2 regions of the Micrococcus sp. MS-ASIII-49 genome follow, and region 2 is predicted to be linked to the other one. Evidence: predicted binding sites of a transcription regulator. Region 2 holds the regulator's gene; the other holds the start of a gene.
What was found. Region 2 encodes HrcA, which represses chaperone genes, less so after heat shock. Its sites were predicted from a motif close to TTNGCACTCGNNNNNNNCGAGTGCNAA; they were not measured.
Positions count from the first base shown of each region.

Region 1: the regulator HrcA is predicted to act here: its motif matches at 5,857-5,883, upstream of groES (co-chaperone GroES).

Region 1 covers NZ_JXSP01000097.1:12,395-22,217, reverse strand. Annotated here, with positions in the region: gene SJ20_RS07150 (dicarboxylate/amino acid:cation symporter) at 156-1,589, shown strand; gene SJ20_RS07145 (BCCT family transporter) at 1,591-3,546, opposite strand; gene groL (chaperonin GroEL) at 3,668-5,275, opposite strand; gene groES (co-chaperone GroES) at 5,384-5,680, opposite strand; gene SJ20_RS07130 (hypothetical protein) at 6,318-7,295, shown strand; gene SJ20_RS07125 (ABC transporter ATP-binding protein) at 7,501-8,256, opposite strand; gene SJ20_RS07120 (iron chelate uptake ABC transporter family permease subunit) at 8,253-9,341, opposite strand; gene SJ20_RS07115 (ABC transporter permease) at 9,334-9,823, opposite strand, start outside.
Region 2 covers NZ_JXSP01000149.1:15,791-24,107, reverse strand. Annotated here, with positions in the region: gene lepA (translation elongation factor 4) at 1-1,330, shown strand, start outside; gene hemW (radical SAM family heme chaperone HemW) at 1,331-2,611, shown strand; gene SJ20_RS09895 (DUF4870 domain-containing protein) at 2,627-3,046, opposite strand; gene SJ20_RS09890 (DUF3097 family protein) at 3,141-4,001, opposite strand; gene hrcA (heat-inducible transcriptional repressor HrcA) at 4,172-5,185, shown strand; gene dnaJ (molecular chaperone DnaJ) at 5,261-6,394, shown strand; gene SJ20_RS09875 (16S rRNA (uracil(1498)-N(3))-methyltransferase) at 6,391-7,152, shown strand; gene SJ20_RS09870 (PhoH family protein) at 7,193-8,266, shown strand; gene ybeY (rRNA maturation RNase YbeY) at 8,256-8,317, shown strand, end outside.

The DNA.
Region 1 (9,823 bases), on a different contig from region 2:
GATTCTATGCCCGGGGGTCAAACCGGCGACCCGGGTGCGGGCCACGTCACAGGGCCTTCGCACTGGGCCACGCGGGGGCGAGACGGACGTCACCACGACGTCACATGGAGCAATCCGTTTCGGCGTCATGGTATTGGACCGCCTAACCTCCCCGGATGAGCACCGCACAGTCCTCCCCCGCACCGGCGCCCCGACGCCGGCTCCCCGCCTGGACGTCGAACTTCGGCTGGCAGATCGCCGCCGCCCTCGTCCTCGGCCTCGTCCTGGGCCTGATCGCCCGCGCGACGGGGCACACCTCCGAGCACCCGACCTGGCTCGGCGAGACGCTGGCCACCGTCGGCAGCATCTACATCAGCCTGCTGAAGGCCGCGGTCGTCCCGCTGGTCTTCTTCGCCGTCGTCGCCTCCATCGCCAACCTGGCCCAGGTGACCAACGCGGCCCGCCTGGCCGCCAAGACCCTGCTGTGGTTCGCCATCACGAGCCTGATCGCGGTGCTCATCGGCCTCGCCGTCGGCGTCGTGCTGCAGCCGGGCGTGGGCACCGGCCAGACCGCGCCGGCGTCGTACCAGGCCAAGGACGTCGGCTGGCTCGACTTCCTGACCTCTCTGGTGCCGGCGAACTTCCTCGGCCTGACCGTCAAGACCACGGCGGGCGAGGACGGCGCGCTCGCCTCCTCCCCCACGTTCAACGTGCTGCAGATCCTCGTGATCGCGATCGTCGTGGGCGTGGCCGCGCTCAAGGTCGGCGAGAAGGCCGCCCCGTTCCTCACGTTCTCCCGCTCGGTGCTCGCCATCATCCAGAAGCTGCTGTGGTGGATCATCCGCCTGGCCCCGATCGGCACCATCGGCCTGCTGGGCAACGCCGTGGCCTCCTACGGCTGGTCCACGATGGGCACGCTGGCCAAGTTCGTGGTGGCGATCTACGTGGGCCTGGCCCTCGTGATGCTCGTGGTGTACCCGCTGCTGGCGCGCCTGCACGGGCTCTCCGCCAAGCAGTTCTTCACCGGCGTATGGCCGGCGTTCCAGCTCGGCTTCGTCTCCCGCTCCTCCCTCGGCACGCTGCCCGTCACCCAGCGGGTGGCCGAGCGCAACTTCGGCGTCCCCACCGGCTACGCCTCCTTCGCCGTCCCGCTGGGCGCCACCACCAAGATGGACGGCTGCGCCGCGATCTACCCGGCCGTGGCCGCCGTGTTCATCGCCCAGTTCTACGGGATCGACATGAGCCTGAGCCAGTACGCCCTCGTGGCACTCGTGTCCGTGCTGGGCTCGGCCGCGACCGCCGGCACCACCGGCGCCACCGTGATGCTCACGCTCACGCTGTCCACCGCCGGGCTGCCCCTCGAGGGCATGGCCCTGCTCCTGGCCGTCGACCCGATCGTGGACATGGGCCGCACCGCCCTCAACGTGTCCGGCCAGGCCCTCATCCCCGCCCTCGTGGCCTCCCAGGAGGGCATCCTCGACCGGGACCGCTACGACGCCCCGCGCGGCGACATCTTCGGCGAGGACGAGGAGGAGATCGTCGAGGCCCGCGCCCACGCGACCGCCGACTCCCGCGCCCAGCTCGTCGGCACCTCGGAGCCGCGCGCCTGAGTCAGCGACCGGACGGGCCCGCTCCGGCGGGCCCGTCCGCGCCGTCCCCGTCCCCCTCGTCCAGGTACTCGCCCAGCACGTAGTCGTAGTCCACGGGGTTCCCGTCCTCGTCCGTGCGGCGGTACCAGTCGGTGATCTCCGCGGCGGTGGAGTCGAAGCCCTCGCCGGCCGCGTACCAGCTGCCCGGCGGGGTGCGCTCCACCGTGAACGCGAAGTCGTCCCCGTACTCCACCAGGCCCCGCACCGTCGCCTTCTCGACGGCGGCCCGCTGGTACCGGTCACGGATCGCGAAGGGGTCGTTGGCCAGTTCGCGCTGGAGCGCGACCGCCATGAGGACGAGCACCACGGTGAACGGCAGCGCCGTGATGGTGATGAGGTTCTGCAGGCCGGTGAGCGCGGTGTCGCCGCCGGTCAGCAGCATCACGACGGCGATGCCCGCCATGCACAGCGCCCAGAACACCGTGATCGTGCGGCGCGGGGCCGGGGCGCCGCGCTGCGAGAGCTGCGAGTTCACGATCGAGGCGGAGTCCGCCGTCGTGATGAAGAAGACCGCCAGCATGACGATCACGACCGGGGCCACCAGCCCGCCGCCGGGCAGCTGGTCCAGGACCACCCAGAAGATCTCCGCCGGCGCGGGCAGCGACGCGGCCGTGCCGTCCGGCGCCACGGAGCCCTGGGTCCGCTGCAGCCAGATGGTGGTGCCGCCGATGATCGTGAACGCGCCGACGATCACCGCGGCCGGGATGAACAGGGCCCCGAGGACGTACTGGCGGATGGTCCGACCCTTCGAGATCTTCGCCATGAACACGCCCACGAACGGGGCCCAGCTGACCCACCACGCCCAGTAGAAGATCGTCCAGCTGGAGAGGAACTCCTGCATGTCCTCCCCCTGGGCCATCGAGGCGCCGAGGGCGTCCGGGGCGGAGGAGACGTAGTCCATCAGGACGCCGGGCACGATGTTCAGCAGGAACGCCGTCGGGCCGACGACGAAGAAGAACAGCGCCAGGCCGAGGGCGAGCAGCATGTTGATGTTGGACAGCCACCGGATGCCGCGGGCCACACCGGACACCGCCGAGAAGATGGTGCCGATCGTGAGCACCACGATGATCCCCAGCGCCACCGTGTTCCCCGGCGCCGACCAGCCCGAGACGATCTCCACGCCCCGGCCGATCTGCAGGGCGCCGATGCCCAGCGAGGCCGCCGTGCCGAACAGTGTGGCGATGATCGCCAGCCCGTCGATCAGGCGCGTCCCGACGGAGTCGCTGCGCGGGGAGTCGCCGAACAGCGGCGCGATGATCGAGCTCATCAGCGGCACCCGGCCCCGGCGGTAGGACACGTAGCCGACCGACAGGCCGACGACCGCGTAGATCGCCCACGCGTTCACGCCCCAGTGCAGCGCGGCCTGGGCCAGCGCGCCCGTCACCGCCTCCTCGCTCCCCGCCTCGTACGCCCCCGGGCGTGGGGCCAGGTAGTAGGTCAGCGGCTCGTACGGGCCGAAGAAGATGATGCCGATGCCGATGCCGGCCGCGAAGAGCATGGCCGACCAGCTCGCCGTGGAGTACTCCGGCTTCTCCCCGTCCAGGCCCAGCGGGATCTCGCCGTACCGGGAGAACGCCAGGACCAGCAGGAACACCACCAGCCCGATGGCCAGCAGGGCGAACAGCCAGCCGGCGTGGACCATCACCCAGTCGAGGGCCGCGCTCGAGACGGCCAGCACGGCGTCCGGCTGCAGCACGCCCCACACCACGAAGCCGACCACCAGCAGGCCGACGACGGCGAGGATCACCCGGTCCACGCCGTAGCGCACCCGGCGGTCCTCCACGGACACGCCCGGCACGAGGGCCGGGTGGATGCCGTGCGGATAGGAGAACTCGCGGACGAAGCGGCGCAGCCGTGGCCGGGCCGGGGCCCGGGTCGTGTGGGACCCGGTGGGACGGGGCGGCGTGGGTGTGTCCATGGGCACACCATAGGGGGCGCCCCGGACGGCGGTCGTCTCCCGCCCGCACGACGACGGCCCCTCACCCGGGCGGGTGAGGGGCCGTCGTCGTCGACCGGCCGCGTCAGGGCCGACTCAGGGGTCAGTGCTGGTGGTCGGCCTCGTCCTCCTCGGCGGGCTTGTCCGCCACGAGGGTCTCGGTGGTCAGCACGAGGGCCGCGATGGAGGCGGCGTTGGCCAGCGCGGAGCGGGTCACCTTGACCGGGTCGATCACGCCGTCGGCGATCAGGTCGCCGTAGACGCCGGTCTTCGCGTTGAAGCCGTGGTTCGGCTCCAGCTCGGCGACCTTGGAGACCACCACGTAGCCGTCCTCGCCCGCGTTCTGGGCGATCCAGCGCAGCGGCTGCTTCAGGGCCTTGCGGACGATGTCCACGCCCACGGCGGCGTCGCCGGTCAGGGCCTGGACGTCGGCGTCGGTGTCGAGCGCGGTCAGCGCATTGATGAGCGCGGTGCCGCCGCCGGCCACGATGCCCTCCTCGAGGGCGGCGCGGGTCGAGGACACGGCGTCCTCGATGCGGTGCTTGCGCTCCTTGAGCTCCACCTCGGTGGCGGCGCCCACGCGGATCACGCCGATGCCGCCGGAGAGCTTGGCGAGGCGCTCCTGGAGCTTCTCGCGGTCCCAGTCGGAGTCGGTCGCGGCGGCCTCGGCCTTGATCTGGGCGACCCGGGCCTCGACGTCCTCGGCCGCACCGCCGCCGTCGACGATGGTGGTCTCGTCCTTGGTGACGGTGATGCGGCGGGCGGAGCCGAGCACGTCCAGGTCGGCCTGCTCGAGCTTCATGCCGAGGTCCGGGGAGACGACCTGGGCGCCGGTGAGGATCGCGATGTCCTGCATCATGGCCTTGCGGCGGTCGCCGAAGCCCGGGGCCTTGACGGCCACGACGTTCAGGGTGCCGCGGATCTTGTTCACCACGAGGGTGGACAGGGCCTCGCCCTCGATGTCCTCGGCGATCACGAACAGCGGCTTGTTGGCCTGCAGGACCTTCTCGAGCAGGGGCAGCAGCTCCTGCACGTTGGAGATCTTGCCCGAGTTGATCAGGACGTAGGCGTCCTCGAGCACGGCCTCCTGACGCTCGGCGTCGGTGACCATGTACGGGGACAGGAAGCCCTTGTCGAACTGCATGCCCTCGGTGACGTCCAGCTCGGTGGAGGTCGTGGAGGACTCCTCGATGGTGATGACGCCGTCGGTGCCGACCGTGTCGAACGCGCGGGCCAGCAGCTCGCCGACCTCGTCGTTCTGGGCCGAGATGGCGGCCACGTGGGCCACCTCCTGGCCCTCGACCGGGCGGGCGTTCTCCTGCAGGCGCTGCTCGACGGCGGCCACGGCCACCTCGATGCCCTTCTTGACCTCGCCCGGCGCGGCGCCGGCGGCGACCTGGCGCATGCCCTCGTTCACGAGCGCCTGGGCCAGCACGGTGGCGGTGGTGGTGCCGTCGCCCGCGATGTCGTTGGTCTTGGTGGCGACCTCCTTGGCGAGCTGGGCGCCCATGTTCTCGTACGGGTCCTCCAGCTCCACCTCACGGGCGATCGTGACGCCGTCGTTGGTGATGGTGGGGGCGCCCCACGCCTTGTCGAGCACCACGTTGCGGCCCTTGGGGCCGAGGGTGACCTTGACGGTGTCGGCGAGCTTGTCGATGCCGGCCTGGAGGGCGCGGCGTGCGTCGTCGTTGAAAGCCAGCTGCTTGGCCATGACGGACGCTCCTTTCGTTCAGGGAGTCAGGGGGTGCGGGGACGCGAGGGGCCCGGGGCGCGCGCACCGGTGCGGTGCGCGCCGCTCACCGGGCCCGTCGCGGCGGGGTCACTTGGCGACGACGGCCAGCACGTCGCGGGCGGAGAGCACCAGGTACTCCTCGCCGCCGACCTTGACCTCGGTGCCGCCGTACTTGGAGTACAGCACCACGTCACCCTCGGCGACGTCGACCGGCACGCGGTTGCCGTTCTCGGCGACCCGGCCCGGGCCCACGGCCACGACCTGGCCCTCCTGCGGCTTCTCCTTGGCGGTGTCCGGGATCACGAGGCCCGACGCGGTGGTCTGCTCGGCCTCCAGGGGGCGGACAACGATGCGATCCTCAAGGGGCTTGATGGAGACAGACATGCTGCACACTCCTTCTTCGTCGACGTGCGGCTCCGGCGGGCTCGCCGGACCGCTGATGCTGTGGTCTGCGGGTGCGCCACGGGCGTCAGACCCTCCGTCGTCGCGGTGCCGGACGGTCCACCTCGGGCATTGGCACCCGGTACCCCCGAGTGCCAGTGCCCACTCTACTCCGGGTTCTGGCACTCCTTCAACATGAGTGCCAGCCGTGTCCCCGCCGTCCGCCGTGGGCGGAGGGCGCGGGGCGCGGTGCGGTGGGATGCCGTGGGGCGGCGGGCGGGGCGGGTTCCGAGCCCAAGAGCACGCGGAGTGGTCACGACTGCGGCCCGCAACCTGTCCCTCCCCCACTCCCCACCCTCCCCCCTCGCCACCCTCCGTGGGCAGAAACCGCACCCCCGCCCATCGCGTGGGCAGCATCCGCAGGTTTTCGATCTCCGTGGGCAGAAGCGCCCTCTCTTCTGCCCACGGATGTTGCGTGGGCGGAACTCCTCGCAGCTCTGCCCACCGAGCCATGACGACGTCGTCCCGGCGGGACCACCGGCCGCCGCCGAGTCCTGCACAGCCGGCCCACCCTGCGCTGGTGTGCACAGACACGCGGCCCGCCCGGCCGCCGTCGGGCCGACCGCGTCAGGGTCGACCCATGCCCTTCGCCCCCGACCTCCCCCTCGTCCCCGTCTTCACCACCCGCGACGTGCTCGAACGCGGTCTGCCGCCCAGCCGGGTGCGGCGGTCCGACGTCCTCCGCCTCGCCCGCGGCATCCACCGCCGACGTGACATGCCGCTGCGCACCTGGGAGTCGGCTGGGCTCCCGCCGCCGCACCACGGGGTCGGCCTCGACCTGCTGACCGCCCTCCTGCGGTCCCGTCCCGACGCCGTCCTCTCCCACGAGACGGCGGCGCACCTCCACGGCCTCCCGCTTCCCCCGGGCGGGGCCACGCGACGCGCCGCCGTCGAGATCACGTTGCACCGCGGCACCGCACGGGCGCGGATCCCCGGCGTCATGGAGCACCGCAGACCCCTGCCCGCCGGCCACGTCACCTCCGTGCTCGGGCTACGGGTGACGACGCCGGAACGGACCTGGCTCGATCTGTGCTCGATCGGCCACCCCTGGGACGAGGCATCCCTCGTGTCGGCGGGTGACCACCTGGTCCGTCACCCCTGGTCCCCGCGCGGCCGGCGGCCTCCCATCACCACGGTCACCGCGCTGCACGAGGCGATGCGGCCGCTCGGGCGGTTCGTCGGAAGACCGCGGGCGACGGCGGCGCTCGAGCGCGTACGGGTGGGTGCCGACTCGCCGCAGGAGACCCGGCTGAGGCTGGCGCTCGTCGAGGCGGGGCTGGGCGAGCCGACGCTGCAGCACGTGTTCGACCCCGGGCGGCGGGACGCCCCCGAGGCCGATCTGTGGTTCGAGGACTGCCGGCTCGTCCTCCAGTACGACGGCGAGGTGCACCGGAGTGCCGAGCAACACGCCCGGGACGCCCGGCGAGACCAGTACTACGCGGAGCGTGGGCAGATGACCCTGCACGTCACGAGCCGGGACGTCGGCGAGGGATACGCGCGGGTGATCGAGGCCGTCCTCAGACGACGGGCACAGGTCTCGAACGGCTGGGATGCCTGACGTCGTCGTCGCGTATGGCCCTGCCGTCCATGCGCAGGGGTTCCGTGGGCAGAAGCGAGGGTGCTTCTGCCCACGGAACCTGGAAACACGCGGGTTCTGCCCCCGGAAGGCGAGACCCGGCGGGTTCTGCCCACGGAACGCTCGCGTCGGCCGGGCACCCGACCCCCGCCCGGACCGACCCGGGCCGGCCTCACCGTCGCCCCGCTCAGTAGTACACGGCCAGCGGCCCGTGCGGTCCGTCCACCACGCTGCAGGGGGTCTTGAAGATTCGCTCCAGCACCTCAGGGCGCAGGATCTCGGCCGGGGTGCCGGTCTCCACCACCTGGCCGTCGCCCATGGCCACGATCCGGTCGGCGTAGTGGGCGGCGAAGTTGATGTCGTGCAGCACGATCACCACGGTCCGGCCCAGCTCGTCGGCGGCCCGGCGCAACTGCTGCATCATCTGCACCGAGTGCTGCATGTCCAGGTTGTTCAGCGGCTCGTCCAGCAGCACGTACTCGGTGTTCTGCGCCAGCACCATCGCCACGTACGCGCGCTGCCGCTGGCCGCCCGAGAGCTGGTCGAGGTACCGGTTCTCGAACGGGCCGAGGTTGAGGAAGTCGATCGCGTCGGACACGTGCCGCTCGTCCTCCAGGGTCAGCCGGCCGCGCGTGTACGGGTAGCGCCCGAACCCCACGAGCTGTCGCACGGTCAGCCGCGTCACGAAGTGGTTCTCCTGCCGCAGGATGGACAGGGTCTGCGCGATCTTCCGGGACGGCGTCGTGGTGATGTCGTGCCTGCCCACGGCGATCGTCCCGGCGTCGGCGTCCTGCAGCCGGCCGATCATCGTCAGCAGCGTGGACTTGCCCGCCCCGTTGGGCCCCACGAGCGCGGTCACTCCCCCGGCCTGGATGTCCAGGTCCACGGGTCCGATGCACACCTCATCGCTGTGGCGCTTCACCACGCCGCGCAGCTCGATCACAGACGTCCCTTTCTCATCACGACGACCAGGAAGGTGATGCCGCCGATCAGCTCGATGACCACCGTGACCGCACCCCCCGCGTAGAACACGTGCCGCAGCACGAAGTAGGCGCTCGTGAGCACCGCGTACCCGGCCAGCGCCGCCACCGGGAGGATGAACCGGTGGTCGTGGGTGTCGACGAGGCTGTACGCCAGCGTCGCCACGAGGAACCCGAGGAACGTCATCGGGCCCACGAGCGCGGTGGTCATGGCCATCAGCACGGAGACCAGCAGCAGCGTCACCATGAGCTCGCGCCGGTGGTGCAGGCCCAGGTTGGTCGCGGCGTCGGCGCCGAGCGCCACCGTGTTCAGGCGGCGGGAGCGCAGCCACAGCAGCGCGCACACGACGACGGCGATGGGCGCGGCGATCGCCACGTACTCGGTCCGGGCGTTGGAGATGTTGCCGAAGAGCCGCGCGCTCAGCAGGTCGAACGAGTTCGGGTCCAGCAGTCGCTGCATGAACGTGCTCAGCGCGGCCAGCCCGCCGCCCAGCACCACGCCCACGAGCAGCATCAGATGGACGCTGCCGTAGGGCCGGGAGAGCAGCCACGAGTACAGGGCCGTCGCCAGCGCCACCATGAGCGCGGCCTGGGCGAGGAACGGTCCCACCCCGGTCAGCACCGCGACGCCCGCGGCCCCCAGCACGTACACGGCGGCGGTCGACACGGCGGTGTAGAGCGCCTCGAACCCCATGATCGAGGGCGTGATGATGCGGTTGCCCGTCACCGTGTGGAAGCTGACGGTCGCGAAGGAGTGGCACAGCGCCACGATGCCGATCACGCCCAGGGACTCCACGCGCATCCGCGCGATCATCCAGAACGCGCGCGAGCCGGGCTCGGCCTCGTTGCCCCACAGCAGGACCCCGGCGGTGGAGAGCACGGCGACGGCGGCCAGCACCGCGACGACGACCGCATACCTCCGGCGGTCGGCGGCGGTGACGAACGCGCCGGACCGGCGCGGGGCGTCGGCGTCGACGGGCCCGGCGGCGGTGGCGCCGCCGAGCGGGGCGGGGAGGCGACCCGGGGCGGTCGCGAGCGGCTCAACCATGCTTGGCCTGCCTCAGCAGCAGGGCGAGGAACACGATCGCGCCCACGAGGCCCAGGATCAGCGAGATGGGCACCTCGAACGGGGCGATCACGGTGCGCCCGATCAGGTCGCAGACAATCACGATCCACACGCCGACCATGACCACCCAGGGCAGATTCGTGCGCAGGTTGTCGCCACGGACCATGGACACGAGGTTGGGGACCACGAGCCCCAGGAACGGGAGGGCCCCGATCACCACGGTGACCACGCCGGTGGCCACGGCCACCATGGCCACGCCGGTGAGGATCACGGCGTCGTAGTTGAGGCCGACGTTCGTGGCGACGTCCTTGCCGAGGCCGGCCACGGTGAAGCGGTCCGCGATGACGAAGACCGCCACGCACACGATCAGCACGAGGAAGAGCAGCTCATACCGGCCGCGGACCACGGAGGTGAACGAGCCGGCGAACCACGCGCCCACCTGCTGCAGCATGTCCGTCTGGAGG
Region 2 (8,317 bases):
CAAGACGGGCGTCGGCGTCGAGGAGCTGCTGGACCGCGTGGTCCGCGCCGTCCCCGGCCCGGAGGGCGACGCGGACGCCCCGGCCCGCGCGATGATCTTCGACTCCGTGTACGACACCTACCGGGGCGTCGTCACGTACGTGCGCGTCGTGGACGGCCGGCTCTCCCCGCGGGAGAAGGTCCGCATGATGTCCACGGGCACCACCTACGAGCTCCTCGAGATCGGCGTCTCCTCCCCGGAGCCCGTGCCCACCAAGGGCCTGGCCGCGGGCGAGGTGGGCTACCTCATCACCGGCGTGAAGGACGTGCGTCAGTCCAAGGTGGGCGACACGGTCACCAACCACGCCCACCCGGCGGAGCAGTCCCTCGGTGGGTATGAGGACCCCAAGCCCATGGTGTTCTCGGGCCTGTACCCCATCGACGGCTCGGACTATCCCGTGCTGCGTGACGCCCTGGACAAGCTCAAGCTCAACGACGCCGCGCTCGTCTACGAGCCGGAGACCTCGGTCGCGCTGGGCTTCGGCTTCCGCGTCGGCTTCCTCGGTCTGCTGCATCTGGAGATCGTGCGCGAGCGCCTCGAGCGCGAGTTCGACCTCGACCTCATCTCCACCGCGCCCAACGTGGTCTACGAGGTCACCCGGGAGGACCGTGAGGTCGTCACCGTGACCAACCCCTCCGAGTTCCCCGAGGGCAAGATCCTCGAGGTGCGCGAGCCCATGGCCTCGGCCACGATCATCGTGCCGGCGGAGTTCATCGGCGCCGTCATGGAGCTGTGCCAGGCCAAGCGCGGCAACCTCAAGGGCATGGACTACCTCTCCGAGGAACGCGTGGAGATCCGCTACTGGATCCCGCTGGCCGAGATCGTGTTCGACTTCTTCGATCAGCTCAAGTCCCGCACCAAGGGGTACGCCTCGCTGGACTGGAAGGCCGACGGCGACCAGGTCGCCGACCTCGTCAAGGTGGACATCCTGCTCCAGGGCGAACAGGTGGACGCGTTCTCCTCGATCACCCACAGGGACAACGCCTACGCGTACGGCGTGATGATGACGGGCAAGCTCAAGGAGCTGATCCCGCGCCAGCAGTACGAGGTGCCGATCCAGGCCGCCATCGGCTCGCGCATCATCGCCCGCGAGAACATCCGCGCGATCCGCAAGGACGTGCTCTCCAAGTGCTACGGCGGCGACATCTCCCGCAAGCGCAAGCTGCTCGAGAAGCAGAAGGAGGGCAAGAAGCGCATGAAGATGGTCGGCCGGGTGGAGGTCCCGCAGGAGGCCTTCATCGCCGCCCTGTCCTCGGACGGCGCCGGCGCCGACCAGGCCGCGAAGAAGTAAGTGCCCGCCCTGCCCCTCGGCGAGCCCGTCCCCGACGACGGCCGGCTGCCGGCCGACGTCGGGCAGCGGGTGCGCGCGGCCGCCCGCGACGGCGCGGCGCGCACCTTCAGCCTGTACGTCCACGTGCCGTTCTGCACGGTGCGCTGCGGCTACTGCGACTTCAACACGTACACGGCCGTCGACCTCGGCCCCGGCGCGGGTCGCGGCGACTACTGGGAGTCGGCCGTCACGGAGCTGGACTTCGCCGCCGACGTGCTCGCGTCCTCGGACGTGCCCGCCCGCCCGCTGCACACGGTGTTCTTCGGCGGCGGCACGCCCACGCTCCTGCCGGCCGCGGACCTCGTGCGCATCCTCCAGGCGGCGGTGGACCGGTTCGGGATCGCGCCCGGCGCGGAGGTGACCACCGAGGCCAACCCGGACACGATCACCCCGGAGTACGCACGCCAGCTCGCGGCCGGCGGCTTCACCCGCCTCTCCCTGGGCATGCAGTCCGCGGTGCCGCACGTGCTCGCCACGCTCGAGCGCACCCATCGGCCCGAGTCCGTCCCCGCCGCCGTCGCCGCGGCCCGCGAGGCCGGCCTGGAGGTGTCCCTGGACCTGATCTACGGGACCGCGGGGGAGTCCCTCGCCGACTGGCGGGCCACGCTCGAGGCCGCCGTCGTCCTGGCCCCGGACCACGTGAGCGCGTACTCGCTGATCGTGGAGGAGGGCACCAAGCTCGGGGCCCAGGTGGCCCGCGGCGAGGTGGCGGACGTGGACCCCGACGACCAGGCGGACAAGTACCTGCTCGCCGAGGAGCTGCTCGGCGCCGCCGGCTACCGCTGGTACGAGGTGTCCAACTGGGCGCGCGACCCGCAGGGGTCCGGCGTCCACCGTGCGCGGCACAACATGGCGTACTGGGAGGACCAGGACTGGTGGGGGATCGGCCCGGGCGCGCACTCGCACCTCGCCGGGGTCCGGTTCTGGAACGCCAAGCACCCCGCCGCCTACGCGCAGCGGCTGGCCACGGGGGTCACCCCCGCCGTCGGCCGCGAGCGGCCCGACGCCGACGCGCGGCGCCTCGAGCGCATCATGCTCGCGGTGCGCACGGTGGACGGCCTCCCGACCGCGGAGCTCGTCTCGGAGACGCCGGGGGAGGCCGCGCGGACCCGCGGGGCGATCGCCGAACTCATCGCCGCGGGCCTGCTGGACGGGCGCGCCGCCGTCGACGGGCGCATCGTCCCCACGCTCGAGGGGCGGCTGCGCAACGACGCGATCGTCCGGGCGCTGGCCGGCTTCTGACCGGCCGGCCCCGGGTCAGCGCAGGATGCGCAGGTTGAACGGGTACCGGAACGGACGGCCCTTGGACACGTGCGAGGCGCCCATCACGCCGTAGACCGCCATGGCGGCCCACGTGAGCGCGCCGAGGATCGCGAAGATCGGGCCGACCACCGGCAGCAGGGACAGGAAGAAGAACAGGAGCGTGATGAGCGTGGGCGGCCCGGAGAAGTTCAGGGCCTCGCGCGACTCCTGCGAGGTGAACGGGCCGCGGTCGCGGTAGAGCAGCCACACGACCAGCGGGCCGAGCACGCCGAACGCCAGACTGAGGTGGGCCAGCGCCGCGCGGTCACGGTCCTGCTTCGCCGTGAGCGGGGCGCCGCGGCCGCCGGCCGAGACGAGCCAGGCGGGCGGGCCGTGGCCGGTGCGGCCGGCGTCGGGCTGCGCGCGGGTGTTCACGAGGGGCTCCTCCTGGATCGCGGGACCCGCGCGCCGGGGACCGGGCGCAGGGCATGGGCCAGCATAGCGCGGGCGGGCGGGGGCCGCGCCGAGATCAGTGCTCGGGTGCGGCGGTGAGGAAGTCGATGAGCTCCTCCACGCGGCCCAGCAGGGACGGCTCGAGGTCCGCGTACGTGGTGACGTGGGAGAGCAGCCGCTTCCACCCCAGCCCCGTGGCCTCCTTGCTCCCGTGCGGCCAGCCCAGTCCCCGCAGGATCCCCGTCTTCCAGTCCTGCCCCTTCGGCACGACGGGCCACGCGGGGATGCCGAGGACGGAGGGCTTGATGACCTGCCAGACGTCCACGTAGGGGTGACCGAGGATGAGCACGTTGCCCGCGGCCCCCGGCACGCGCATGGCCTCGGCCGCGAGGCGCTCCTCCTTGGACCCGGTGACGAGATGGTCCACGAGGATCCCGAGCCGGCGCCGCGGACCGGGGGCGAACGCACGGATCGCCCCGGCGAGGTCGTCCACGCCGTGCAGGGGCTCCACGACGATGCCCTCGAGGCGCAGGTCCTCGCCCCACACCTTCTCCACCAGCTCGGCGTCGTGCACGCCCTCCACCCAGATGCGTGAGGCGCGGGCGGTGCGGGCGCGCGCCCCCTCGACCCGTCGCGAGCCGGAGGCGGTGCGGGCCGGCGCCGCCGGGGCCGCGGCGGTCGGGGGGACCAGGGTCACGGGCTCGCCGTCGATCCAGAAGCCGCCGCCGAGGGGGAAGCCGCGGCGCACGCCGCGGCGGTCCTCCAGGACCACCACGTGCACGCCGCCGGAGCGCTCGATGCCGATCACGGCCCCGGTGAACCCGGAGGCCACGTCCTCGACCACCGTGCCGGGGGCGGCGGGCACATCGGGGACGGTCCGGGCGGGGCGGCGCGTCAGGTCGTCGTGGCCCGCGGGGCCCCAGCTGCTCCAGTCCATGGGAGAGCACGGTAGCAACGGGGCCGGGCGATCACCGTGAGCGAAGCCGTGCGGGCCGGTCGGGTCGTCCCCCGGGTCGGACGGTAGCATTGGCACTTGACCCGCCGGAGTGCCAGTCAGGGGCACCTCCGGGGTCGCCCCGGATCCCGACGGACCAGAGGAGGACCGAGATGTCGGAGCAGCCCCGCCGCCTGCAGGTGCTCCAGGCGATCGTGGAGGACTACGTGGCCCTGCGCGAGCCCGTGGGCTCCAAGGCGCTCGTGGAACGGCACGCCCTGGGCGTGTCCTCCGCGACCGTGCGCAACGACATGGCGGCGCTCGAGGAGGAGGGCCTCATCGTGGCCCCGCACACCTCCGCCGGGCGCGTCCCCACGGACAAGGGCTACCGCGTGTTCGTCGACCGCCTCTCCGAGGTGAAGCCGCTGTCCCCGGCCGAGCGCCGGGCCGTACGGACCCTGCTGGACCCGGAGACGGACACCGAGCACATGATGGAGTCCACGGTGCGCCTCCTGGCCCAGCTGACCCAGCAGGTCGCCGTCGCGCAGTTCCCCCACGAGGACGGCTCCACGATCCGCCACCTCGAACTGGTCTCCCTCACACCCACGCGCCTGCTCGTGGTCCTCATCCTGTCCACGGGACGGGTGGACCAGCGGCACGCCGTCCTGGACCGGCCGGTCGACGAGGCGGAGCTGTCCGTGCTCCGCGGCCTCCTGCTGGACGCCCTGCTGGGGCTCGGTCCGGTGCAGGCGGCCGCCGTGGTGGACGACGTCGTCACCCGGGTCCGCCCGGAGCACCGGCCGTCCGCGGCCCTCGTGGCCGCGGCCGTCCAGGACCTGCTCGAGGCCGGCCGGCAGGACCGCATCGTCCTCGCCGGCACCGCCAACCTGGCCCGCTCCCCGGGGGACTTCGGCGCGTCCATCGGGCCGATCCTGGAGGCACTCGAGGAGCAGGTGGTGCTGCTGCGCCTGCTCACGGAGATGGAGCAGGACGCCCACGGGGTGTCCGTGCGGATCGGGTCCGAGAACGCCGGATCGCTCGCGGACACCTCGGTGGTCGCGGCCGCCTACGGCCCCGGCGCCGTGGCGAAGCTCGGCGTCATCGGTCCGACCCGGATGGACTATCCGGGCACGATGGCCGCCGTCCGGGCGATCGCCCGCTATCTCTCCCGCATCCTGACCACCTGACGCGCCTCCGCGCGTCCCGGCGGGCCCCGTCCCGCATCGCCCCACGTCCCGCTCTCCCCGAGAGGAATCCCCACCGTGACCGACCACTACGAGACGCTCGGCGTCAGCCGTGACGCCAGCACCGAGGAGATCCGCCGCGCCTACCGCAAGCTCGCGCGCACCCACCACCCGGACGTCAACCCCGACCCGGAGGCGGCCGAGCAGTTCAAGCGCATCTCCCACGCCTACGAGGTGCTCTCGGACGAGGGCCGGCGCCGGGCCTACGACACGACGGGCAATGAGAACGGCCAGGCCGGCTTCCCGGGCGGCTTCGGCGGGGCGGGCGGCTTCGGGGGCTTCGCCGACATCTTCGAGACCTTCATGAACGCCGCCGGCCAGGGCGGCCGCGGCGGCCCCGCCAGCCGCGCCCGCCGCGGCCAGGACGCCCTGGTGACCGCGCGGATCGACCTGCGCGACGCCGTCTTCGGCGGCGAGCAGACGATCGAGCTGGACACGGCCGTGCGCTGCGAGCGGTGCGAGGGCTCGTGCTGCGAGCCCGGCACCCAGCCGGAGACCTGCCAGACCTGCCACGGCCACGGCATGATCCAGCGCCCCGTGCGGTCGCTGCTGGGCACCGTCATGGCCACCGAGGCCTGCCCCGCCTGCCAGGGGTTCGGCACCGTCATCCCGACGCCCTGCCACGAGTGCGACGGGCAGGGCCGGGTCCGCACCCGGACGCCGCTGACCCTGCGCATCCCCGCGGGCGTGGACGACGGCACCCGCATCCACCTCGCCGGCCGCGGCGAGGCCGGCCCGGGCGGCGGCCCGAACGGCGACCTCTACGTGGAGATCGCGGTCCGCCCGGACGAGACCTTCCGCCGCGAGGGCGACCACCTGGCCACCACCGTGACCGTCCCCATGGCCGCCGCGGCCCTGGGGACCACCGTCACGCTGGACACCCTGGACGGCAAGCAGTCCGTCAGCCTGGACCCGGGTGTGCAGTCCGGCCACGTCGAGGTCCTCCACGGCCTGGGCGTCGGCCGCCTGCGCGGGCAGGGCCGTGGCGACCTCAAGGTGGACGTGGTGGTCACCACGCCCACCGACCTGGACGACGAGCAGCGCCAGCTCCTGGAGCGCCTGGCCGAGGTGCGCGGCGAGGAGGTCGTGCACGGCGCACCCCAGGCCAAGGGCATGTTCGCCCGGCTGCGGGAGAACCTGAGGAACCTGTGACCGCCCCCCTGTTCCACCTCGAGCCGGGCACCCTGGCCGGCGCGAGCGCCGGCGCGGAGGTCGTCTTCGGCGGCCCCGAGGCCCGGCACGCCGCCGCGGCCATGCGCCTGGCCCCCGGGGAGGCCGTGCTCCTGGCCGACGGGTCGGGCACGCTCGGCCACGGCACCGTGCTCGCGGCCGCCCCGGACGCGGTGTCCGTGCGGCTGGACGCGGTGGCGGAGGAGCCGGCGCCCGCCCCGGCGCTCGTGCTCGTCCAGGCCCTCGCCAAGGGCGACCGGGACCTCATGGCGGTCCAGGCCGCCGTCGAGCTCGGCGTGGACGCCGTGGTGCCCTGGGAGGCGGAGCGCTCGATCGTCCGCTGGAAGGGCCCCAAGGCCGCCAAGGCCCGCCGGAAGTGGGCGGACACGGCCCGCGCGGCCGCCAAGCAGGCGCGTCGCACCCGGGTGCCCGCGGTCCGAGACCACGTCTCCGGGACGGCGGTCGCCGGGCTGGCCCGGGACGACGACGGCGGCCGGCTCGTCCTCGTGCTGCACGAGGACGCGGACCACGGGGTGTCCGCGGTGCCCGCGGAGCGACTCTCCGCGGCCGCCGAGATCGCCGTCGTCGTGGGCCCCGAGGGCGGGATCGGCCCGGCCGAGCTCGAGGCCTGCGTGGCCGCGGGGGCCGTGCCGGTGCGGCTCGGCCCGCACGTGCTGCGCGCCTCCACGGCCGGCCCCGCCGCCCTCGCCGTGCTCCAGCACCGGCTCGGCCGCTGGTGAGCCCCGGCAGGACGGCGCGCCGACGCCTAGACTGGTCGGGATGTCCCGCCCCCGCGACCCCGAGGTGATCCGCCCCATCGTGACCGTGCCCCCCACGACCCCGACCCCGCCCGCCACCGCGCACGAGGGGGTCGCGTTCGAGTCCGCCGACCTCATGGTCCGCACGCTCGGTCCGCAGGACGCCCTGCTGCGGATCCTCGGCGGCGTGTTCCCCACCGTGGACGTCACGGTCCGCGACCAGCGGCTGGACCTGGCCGGGCCGGTGGCCGAGGTGGCCACGGTGCGGCGCGTCGTCGAGGACCTGCGCTCGATCGCCCGCCGCGACCAGGCCGTCACCCCCGAGGTGATGGGCCAGGTCGTCCACCACGTCCGCGACGCCGCCACCGGGCGCGGCGCGGGTCAGCTGCACCTGGACTCGATCCTCTCGGGCCGGGGCCGCCGCATCCGCGCGAAGACCCTGCACCAGCAGGACTACGTGGAGGCGATCGACCGCTCCACCGTCGTCTTCGGCATCGGCCCGGCCGGCACCGGCAAGACCTACCTGGCGATGGCCAAGGCGGTGCAGGCGCTGCAGGCCAAGGAGGTCAACCGGATCATCCTCACCCGCCCGGCCGTCGAGGCCGGCGAACGGCTCGGCTTCCTGCCCGGCGGGCTCTCCGAGAAGATCGACCCGTACCTGCGCCCCCTGTACGACGCGCTGCACGACATGATCGAGCCCGAGTCGATCCCGCGGCTGATGGAGGCCGGGACCATCGAGGTCGCCCCGCTGGCGTACATGCGCGGCCGCACCCTGAACGACGCGTTCGTGATCCTCGACGAGGCCCAGAACACCACCGGCGAGCAGATGAAGATGTTCCTGACCCGCCTCGGCTTCGGTGCGCGCATGGTCGTCACGGGCGACACCTCGCAGGTGGACCTGCCGCGCGGCACCCAGTCCGGCCTGGCCCAGGCCGTCGAGGTGCTCGAGGGGATCGAGGGACTGGAGATGGTCCGCTTCGACTCCTCGGACGTGGTCCGGCACTCGCTGGTGAGCGCCATCGTGGACGCCTACGACGCCGCCCGCGGCCCCGCGGAGCGGTCCCAGAAGCGAGGAGGGGCCCGCCGTGGCCGTTGAGATCCTGAACGAGTCGGGGATCGAGGTCCCCGAGGACGCGCTGCTGCGCAT